Regions from separate parts of the Ureibacillus endophyticus genome, predicted to be linked through region 3. Evidence: predicted binding sites of a transcription regulator. Region 3 holds the regulator's gene; each other region holds the start of a gene.
What was found. The regulator CtsR, encoded in region 3, represses protease genes until heat stress. The targets are predictions, from matches to a motif close to ATGGTCAATAAAGGTCAAACA.

Region 1 (3,267 bases), 2.8 Mb from region 3:
GGCATAAAGGATTTACCTTTGATATGATAGAGTTAGCACTATAAGGAAAGGGGATAAAGTAAATATGGCAATTAGCGAAGATATGAAAGAAAGCATCCTTGGAGCTTTAGAAAACGTAATTGACCCTGAGCTAGGTATTGATATAGTTAACTTAGGTTTAGTATATGATGTAGATTTAAATGAAGAAGGTTTAGCTACAATCACTATGACGTTAACATCAATGGGCTGCCCATTAGGACCAGTGATTGTGGATCAAGTGAAAACGGCGTTAAGTGAGCTTCCAGAAGTAAAAGACAGTGAAGTAAACATCGTTTGGCAACCAGCTTGGTCAAAAGATATGATGTCACGTTATGCAAAAATGGCATTAGGAATTAGATAAAAAATGCTGGCTGTGAAGGAAAATTTTCTTCACAGCCTTTTGATTGCAACCATCCTCGTCACAGGATGACTTCTCAGACTCTATTGTTAATCTATCCTACAAATTGTAGATGGGCAATTTTCACAACATATAGCCTGCTTTAAATATCGAATATCCGTAATCGTAATAAATCCTTTATCCATGCTGATTATGCCTTGCTTTTTTAATTCATTCAACATCCGATTAATCATTTCACGACTTGTTGAACAAAGATTTGCGATGTCAGTATTTGTTAAATAATGATTTATGAATATTTTATCGTCTTTTTGCTCCCCATAAGTGTTTGCTAAACGAATTAATGTTGAGTACAATGCGCCTTTCTTACCGTGTAAAATAAGATCACGTAGGAGACTTTGATTTTTCAAATTTTCATTTTGTAACCACTTTAAATACTCTATCATTAATGCGGGTTTTTGCATTAATAACATTTCTAGTGAATCTTTATTTAAAGCTAATAATTCGGTATGGGAATTTGCTTTTGCAGTTGTTGATCTTATCGTAGATGTTGCACTAAATAATGGAAATTCCCCAATGATGCTGTGTTTACCACATATTCTAAAGGTAATTTCCTTCGCATCTTCCGTTTCCTTACTAATTCGAACGGAGCCTTCTTTAATCAGTAGAATGTCTGTGGCTTTCTCACCCTCACGATAAATATTACTTCCTTTTTCAACTTTAACTAATAAACCATGCTCTTCAAACAAATGAATTATTTCAATCGGCAATGTTTCTACCATGCCATCACTTCCTTTTATCCTTGGGGTGAATCTAAAATTTAAACATGTATTTTAAATACATGATAACATAATTTTTCCCGTATTCGTGAAAACTTTATAGTGTGAATTTTTGCATTTCCTATTAAAAAGTCCTATAATCATTTTAGTCAAAAAAGGTCAAAGTTGAAGGGGTGTAACAAATGCAATTTCAACAACAAGATAATCGAAAACCATTAGAACAATTTGGTCGCAACTTAATCGAAGAAGTCAAAAATGGCAAAATGGACCCAGTAATAGGAAGAGATGAAGAAATTCGTAATGTTATACGTATTTTATCAAGAAAAACTAAAAATAATCCAATACTAATTGGTGAACCGGGTGTTGGGAAAACAGCGATTGTTGAAGGTTTGGCCCAACGTATCGTTCGTAAAGACGTACCTGAGGGATTAAAAGATTGTATATTATATGAACTAGATATGAGTGCATTAATTGCTGGTGCAAGTTACCGTGGTCAATTTGAAGAAAGATTAAAAGGTGTACTTAAAGAAGTTAAAGAATCTGAAGGTCGTATTATTTTATTTATTGACGAAATTCATACAATTGTTGGTGCAGGTAAGACTGATGGCGCAATGGATGCAGGGAATATGTTAAAACCGATGTTAGCACGTGGAGAACTCCATTGTATTGGTGCCACAACCCTTGATGAATATCGTATGTATATTGAAAAAGATCCTGCTTTAGAACGTCGTTTCCAACAAGTAATGGTGCGCGAACCTTCTATTGAAGATACAGTTTCAATCTTACGCGGTCTTAAGGAACGTTTTGAGTTGCATCATGGAGTTCGTATACATGACCGCGCAATTATTGCATCTGCTGAACTTTCGAATCGATACATTACAGATCGATTTTTACCAGATAAAGCAATCGATCTAATCGATGAAGCTTGTGCGATGATTCGTACAGAGATTGACTCAATGCCCCAAGAGCTAGATATGGTAACAAGACGTGTTATGCAATTGGAAATTGAAGAACAAGCATTAACGAAAGAAAAAGATGAAGCTAGTAAAAAACGTCTTGAAGCATTGCGAAAAGAATTAGAAACCTTAAAACAAAATACGGACAAGATGCGAAAGCAATGGGAACAAGAAAAATCCGGTTTACAGGAAATTCAAAAGAAACGGGAACTTCTTGATAAATACCGCCGTGATTTAGAAGATGCAGAAAGTAAATATGATCTTAATAAAGCAGCGGAGTTACGTCATGGGAAAATTCCTGCTATTGAAAAAGAATTGTCTGCTTTAGAAGAAGAATTGAAAAAAGGATCTGAAATTCGTATTTTACGAGAAGAGGTAACTGCAGATGAAATAGCTTCCATTATTTCAAGATGGACTGGAATTCCGGTTACAAAGCTGGTTGAGGGCGAACGTGAAAAATTATTACGTTTAAAAGATACTCTCCATGAAAGAGTAGTTGGTCAGGATGAAGCTGTAAAATTAGTAACAGAGGCGGTATGGAGAGCACGTTCTGGCATTAAAGATCCAAACCGTCCAATTGGTTCTTTTATTTTCTTAGGTCCAACAGGGGTAGGGAAAACGGAATTAGCCAAGGCGTTAGCTGCACAACTTTTTGATTCAGAAGATCACTTTATTCGAATTGATATGAGTGAATATATGGAAAAACATAGTGTGTCTCGTCTTGTGGGAGCACCTCCTGGATATGTCGGTTACGAAGAAGGTGGTCAGCTAACTGAAGCGGTTCGCCGTAATCCATATTCTGTTGTATTACTTGACGAAATTGAAAAAGCGCATCCAGATGTGGCCAATATTTTATTGCAAATTTTAGACGATGGCCGCATTACGGATAGCCAAGGTCGACTTGTTAACTTTACGAACACTGTAGTGATTATGACGTCGAATATTGGATCTCATCATTTGTTAGAATCTAGTGTAAATGATGAAAAAACAACGGAAGACTTGGTTATGGCTGAACTTCGATTGCACTTTAAACCAGAATTATTAAATCGTGTAGATGATATAATCATGTTCCATGCGTTAACATCAAATCACTTTAATGCGATTGCATGGAAATATATCCAGCAGTTACAAAACCGTGTAGCAGAACAGGAAATCGAGT
Region 2 (3,267 bases), 740 kb from region 3:
TTTAGCAAATGCATCGTCTTCGATCACTTTAAGTTTTGCATCTGGGTTATTTTTTAAGTACTCAAATACTACTGCGTTGTCACCAATAGCTGCTTCTGAAGTTCCGTTAATCACTTCTTGAATAGCGATTGGTAAATTTTCATATGCCATAATATCTGGGTTAGTTTCACCAAGTAAATCTTTGGCTGCGATGTGACCAGTAGAGTTAATTTGAACTGATACTTTTTTACCTTTTACATCTTCAGCAGAAGTAATTGGAGAATCTTCTTTTACAACTAGCACTTGTGTTGCTTCAAAATATGGTTCAGTAAAATCAAAAGTTTCTTTACGTTCATCAGTAATTGTAATACCTGATGCTCCTAAATCTAGTTCACCATTTTTTACTTGTTGGAATACTGGTTCCCAACCAACATTACGAATTTCATATTCAATACCTAGTTCTTCTGTCATTGCATCTAGTATATCTACATCAATTCCTACTACATTACCTTTATCATCCATATATTCAAATGGTGCAAAAGTAGCTTCTGTTCCTGCTACAAGTTTAGTAATTTTTTCACCTTCACCTGCACTACCAGTTGATGAGTCTGAGTCACTAGATCCACATGCAGCTAACATAAGTGAAGATGCAGTTAGAAGCATTCCTAATTTAAACATTCCTTTTTTCTTTAACATAGTTAGTCCCCCTAAAGTTGTTATAATGTTTGCAATATTCTTAGTTTCAAACCTAGTAATATATATAACAATTATATAAACATCGGAATTATTATACAACAAAAAATTTTCGAAATATATGTACTATTATTGAAAATAATTCCTACTTATACGATAAAAATTATACTTATTCGAGAAGAAAATATATATTTCGAAAAAATTTCATATATTCTACAAATAAAAAAATATTTGCATAAATAAAAAAACAACCGTATAAAAATACGGTTGTACTATGTAATAGTATTTATTTTTTTAAAAAATTAGGAAAAAAATGTTTAAATGAATGAAATAAGGATAAAATGAATTGGTACAGTAATACATTTTATCCTTTATCTTCATTCCCTTTTAAAATTTATTAGGCTGCTAAACTAATAAATTCATAAAAGGTTTGCTATTATAATATATATTTTGAAACAGTAAAATGGCGCCCTCGGAGGGAATCGAACCCCCAGCGGAAGAACCGGAATCTTCTGTGTTATCCATTACACCACGAGGACAATAATAAAATAAGTCTTACTCGTAACGCTAAGAAAAAACATGTACCCATACGAAGGTCAAAACCATAAAATTACGACTTTTCTATTATACAAGCACCTACACGACAATTCAACTATAAAGTTTATGGAATATACATTTAATTAGACTATTCAACTTTACGAACTCTTAATCATAAAACAAGTAAATTAAGTAGTTTATATTTGACCTTTATTGACTATTCTGTGTATGATTATGTTACAGCTGATACATTTCAGCACGTAGCAATTTTATAAAACACCTTTATTAAGGAGGATATAACAATGAATTTAATTCCTACAGTTATTGAACAAACAAACCGCGGTGAACGTGCATACGATATTTACTCTAGACTTTTAAAGGACCGCATCATTCTTTTAGGTAGTGCAATTGATGATAATGTAGCAAACTCAATTGTTGCCCAATTACTTTTCTTAGCAGCAGAAGATCCAGAGAAGGATATCTCATTATATATTAACTCACCAGGTGGTTCTATCACTGCAGGTATGGCGATCTACGATACAATGCAATATATTAAGCCACAAGTTTCTACAATTTGTATCGGTATGGCAGCATCGATGGGAGCATTCTTACTTGCTGCTGGTGAACCAGGTAAACGTTTTGCTTTACCAAACGCTGAAGTAATGATTCACCAACCTCTTGGTGGAGCTCAAGGTCAAGCTACAGAAATCGAAATCGCAGCTAAACGTATTTTATTCTTACGCGACAAGTTAAACGGAATTTTAGCTGAACGTACTGGTCAACCATTAGAAAAAATCGCTCAAGATACTGACCGCGATAACTTCATGACTGCACAAAACGCAAAAGAGTATGGTTTAATTGACCATATCATTGAACGCAGCTCTGATAAAAAAGAATAATATCCTATCAATTGGTGAAGAAATGAATTTTTCTTCACCAATTTTTTGTTTCGGCGCAGAAAAAGGTGGTGTCTCTTTCAGTGCAAGACATATCCCTTACGACTTTTTGCGCCTGTCGCTATGCTTTCGGCGCAGAAAAAGGAGGTGTCTATTATAGACACCTCCTTTTTTGCGAGCGTTTTCAAAATAAAATACATTATTCTTCTTTTTCGATTAGAGTTGCTAGGCCTTTAATGGCTTCTGACTCATCTTTGCCATCAGCAATTAAAGTGACAGCTGTGCCTCTAGCGATAGCTAAACTCATAATACCCATAATGGATTTTGCATTTACTTTTTTCTCTTCTTTTTGTAAATACACTTCTGATTTATAGCGATTTGCCTCTTGCACGAATAAGGCTGCTTGACGTGCCTGTAAACCAGTTTTTAATTTTACTTCCACTGTGGTCTCAACCATTTACGATACTCCCTTTCATACCGATCATCTGTATAATATAATCTTATCTAAAATGTATGAAAAGAACAATCTTAGATTCCTACAAATTTGAAATATATTATTTTATCATTTCTCCACGTCTTAATGCATCAGCAATTTCATCAATTTTTCGTAAGCGATGATTTACACCTGACTTACTTACTGTACCAGTCGACACCATCTCACCAAGTTCTTTTAATGTTACGTCCTGATATTCCACTCGTAATCTTGCAATTTCACGCAATTTTTCTGGGAGTTGGTCTAATCCAATAGCATTGTCAATAAAACGGATATTTTCAACTTGTCGTATTGCTGCACCTATTGTTTTGTTCAGGTTCGCTGTTTCACAGTTTACAATACGATTTACGCTGTTACGCATATCACGGACAATTCGAACATCTTCAAACTTTAACATTGCTGTTGTCGCACCAACAATCCCTAAGAAATCGGATATCTTTTCTGCTTCCTTTAAATAGGTCACAAATCCTTTTTTCCGCTCGATTGTCTTAGCATTAAGATTAAATTGATTCATTAAGTCAGCTAAGGCTTCACCATGTTCTTTATATAAAGAGTAGATTTCTAAATGATATGATGATGTTTCAGGGTTGTTAACAGAGCCACCTGCCAAAAATGCTCCACGCAAATAAGCACGTTTCTGGTTTTTATTCCCTAATATCGATTTTGATA
Region 3 (3,267 bases):
GAGTTGATTTGCTAAAGTATAGGTTTCTGAAAGTTGAAGCCCCGGTAAAATACATTGAATACGTAAGTGATCTTCTTCATTGACCATTACGCTCATTGTTTCATCTTCCGAAAGTAAAACCGATGCATGTTTTTCCTTCTTAGCAAGTAATGGGCTAATTAAATGTTTTTCAACTAATACTTGCCTTTGTAACGCGGGCATTTCCTGTATAGTAAAATGGGAAAAAATCCGCTTATCTTTATTTATGTTTAATAGTGCCTGTGTTACTACTTCATCTACTTGTTTTGCTTCTTGTTCTGAAAAACTTAATGGGAATCGGTAGCCATCTAAATTTCGGGCTAATCTTATGCGAGTACTTAAAACAATATCTCCATCAAGACCTTTGCCATCCATCCATCCTGGCGCCTCACTTTTTAGAAAATGTTCTAGATTCATGGTGTATCAACACCCCCATGTTCCAGCTTACGTTCCAAATCTTTTATTTCGTCCCGCAGCTCTGCAGCATCTTCAAATCGTTCCTCCATAATTGCAGTTTGTAATTGCTCTCGAGTAGTCTCGATTTGTTTTTTAATCCAAGTATGATCATTCGATGGTTTTCCAGGTGCTTTACCACTATGCTTAGTGCCTGCTTGAATTTTAGTAAGAACTTGTGGAAGTTGTTTACTAAAGGTTTCATAACATTGAGAACATCCAAGTTTACCCTCATTCAAAAAGTGTCTGAAAGTAAAACCACATTTCGGACATTGGGATACCTTCTGAGTTGTCGTTTGAGTTTTCTCTTGAGTATTATTCCAAACTGGTAAACCAAATAAATTGGCCACTAGTTGATGGATTGGTATTTGATCTTCTTTATGAAAGTCGATGTTGAAAGGGTGAAATTGTTTCGCACATACTTCACAATAATGTCGTTCACTTTTTTGGCCATTAATTACTTGTGTTACCGTGACTGATGCCTGACGTTCTTGACAGTGCTCACAAATCATGACCAATCACCTCTTTTTAAGATTATATTGTTTTTAAAACTTGAAGAGTCGAGAAGATTTAACTAACTTTACTTATCATATTTTAAAGTCGTTAACATTGCTTTTAGAATGTTCGACCTCAGTTCATCTCTCGCAGGCAAATGCAATCTAAGAGTTGACCTATCCACAGCAGCTAACATTAATTTTGCTTCCCGTTTCGTTATCACCTCTTCATCGATTAGCCGATAAATAATATCTTCAGCCATCGATTGAGTTGCACCTTTTTCAATTTGACTTATCATATCTTCAAGTAAATCGATTTTCGAATTCGTTTTTACACGTAATATCCGAATATAGCCACCGCCTCCGCGTTTACTTTCAACTAAATAACCTCGTTCAGCCGTAAATCTTGTATTAATGACATAATTTATTTGTGAAGGTACACATTGAAACTTATCTGCCAGTTCACTTCGTTTTATTTCAATAAGTCCTTGACCACCTAATTCGATAACTTGCTTTAAATACCCTTCAATGATGTCAGATATATTTCTCATTTTTATACCTCACCTCACTTAATACTGACTTTGACTATCTTTGACTATATTATATAAACAGGAAAACCAAAATGCAATCAAAACGCCCACTATAATTTTTAATTTTATTTGACGTTTCATAAAGTTTCTTTCCTTTATATATGTATATGAGAGGAATACAGGTATAAAAAAATCGACATGCTGTATTAACCAGCTATGTCGATGTAGTATTCCCCTATTTCGCTGTAAATAACCTATATTTGCTATGTTTTACCAAAAAAACTTATACCCATCGTCCAACAATTGGGTAATTCCAACTTGTTTCATTAAGAGCATTTACAATCCCAATGATTGGTACAACGATTGTCATAATACCAAAGATAATTAAGAATGGTATACCGATTAATACAAAGCTTAGTAGGGATGAAATAAAAATTAACACCCACATAACACCTTGGAATAGTAAAGCTTGAATAGAAATCCGTTTTACTTCTTCCTCAGAACTTAATAATAAAAATAAAATTGGTACTAACACCGGAGCAAAAAAAGCACTTGCATGTACAATTACTTTGGCCCATTTATTATCCATAACGCTTCAGCCTTTCGTCACTTTTTGTATAATACATATACGATTCACTTCTACTTTAGTTTCATTTGATACAAAAAAATTTTAAACATATTTTATTATTGTTATTTTAAAAAAAGCATGGATTCACACCATGCTTTAAAAATTTATTTATTCTTTTTATTCATATTAGGCTTTGGGTCTGGCGCTTCTTCATCATCATGTGGAAATAACCCATGTGCTAAAACCCCAGATAAAAGCGTAGCGCTAATAACAATTAAAACCCTGTGATTTGTCGGTACTTCCGTATGATATTTCGCTAACATAAATACAGCTGTAACCGCAACAATGACCATTGTCGGAATGATAAATTTAAGGCGTCGTTTCTCCATTTAACTCTTCCTTTACTATGTATATTGACCTCTTCGAACAGTATATTTAAACTACTCGTATTTTACATGGGAAATTAATAAATTACAAATCAAGCTATATTTAATTGTTTACATAATAGAGAAAAAGACATAAATAATAAAGAGAAATTGCCCATTTCGTGGAAATTTATAGTAGAATAGATTTAATATAAAAAAAATTAAAACTAATAAATTATAAAATATATTAGGATAGAATGGAGAATAATATGGTTATTTTCAAGAGCAGAGCACAAAAAAACCAAGTATCTAACTTCTTTCAAGTTGAAAAATACTTAAATGATGTACAACTTGACCTATCTCAATACCCAGATTTACTTAAACAAGTTGAGTTAATCCAGTTACGAAAAGAAGACTTAGCCATATTAAAACAATTGCAACCCCTTACAGAAGAGTTAATCCCATCTATGGTAACTCAATTTTATGATGCTATTTCTATAAGTAGTAACTTACTAGACATAATTAATCAAAATTCGAATATCGATCGCCTAAAAATAACGTTATCTAAACATCTATCTGATATTTTCGAAAGTAAGATTAATAACACATACATAGAAGGACGTAAAGCGATTGCAGCTGCCCATGTTCGAATTGGTTTAGAATCAAATATGTATTTAAGTTCATTCCAATCATTAATGACTACATTCATTAATTTTGTGAATGATCTAGATATTTCTAAAAATGATGCATGCAAAGCAATTAATGCCTTTTCAAAAATTATTAACTTTGAACAACAACTTGTAATTAAAGCTTACGAAGCAGAACAACAACGAATTCGT

Region 1: the regulator CtsR is predicted to act here: its motif matches at 1,298-1,318, upstream of NKR20_RS03645 (ATP-dependent Clp protease ATP-binding subunit).
Region 2: the regulator CtsR is predicted to act here: its motif matches at 1,410-1,430, upstream of clpP (ATP-dependent Clp endopeptidase proteolytic subunit ClpP).

What each region holds. Positions count from the first base shown of each region.
Region 1 is NZ_JAMYWW010000001.1:748,545-751,811, forward strand. It holds gene NKR20_RS03630 (prolyl oligopeptidase family serine peptidase) at 1-7, shown strand, start outside; gene NKR20_RS03635 (metal-sulfur cluster assembly factor) at 65-379, shown strand; gene NKR20_RS03640 (Crp/Fnr family transcriptional regulator) at 466-1,155, opposite strand; gene NKR20_RS03645 (ATP-dependent Clp protease ATP-binding subunit) at 1,335-3,267, shown strand, end outside.
Region 2 is NZ_JAMYWW010000001.1:2,838,494-2,841,760, forward strand. It holds gene NKR20_RS14040 (basic amino acid ABC transporter substrate-binding protein) at 1-675, opposite strand, end outside; tRNA gene NKR20_RS14045 (tRNA-Arg) at 1,137-1,211, opposite strand; gene clpP (ATP-dependent Clp endopeptidase proteolytic subunit ClpP) at 1,512-2,108, shown strand; gene NKR20_RS14055 (HPr family phosphocarrier protein) at 2,305-2,562, opposite strand; gene whiA (DNA-binding protein WhiA) at 2,660-3,267, opposite strand, start outside.
Region 3 is NZ_JAMYWW010000001.1:3,573,809-3,577,075, forward strand. It holds gene NKR20_RS17725 (protein-arginine kinase McsB) at 1-435, opposite strand, end outside; gene NKR20_RS17730 (UvrB/UvrC motif-containing protein) at 432-983, opposite strand; gene NKR20_RS17735 (CtsR family transcriptional regulator) at 1,052-1,516, opposite strand; gene NKR20_RS17740 (DUF4870 domain-containing protein) at 1,779-2,084, opposite strand; gene NKR20_RS17745 (hypothetical protein) at 2,228-2,452, opposite strand; gene NKR20_RS17750 (methyl-accepting chemotaxis protein) at 2,686-3,267, shown strand, end outside.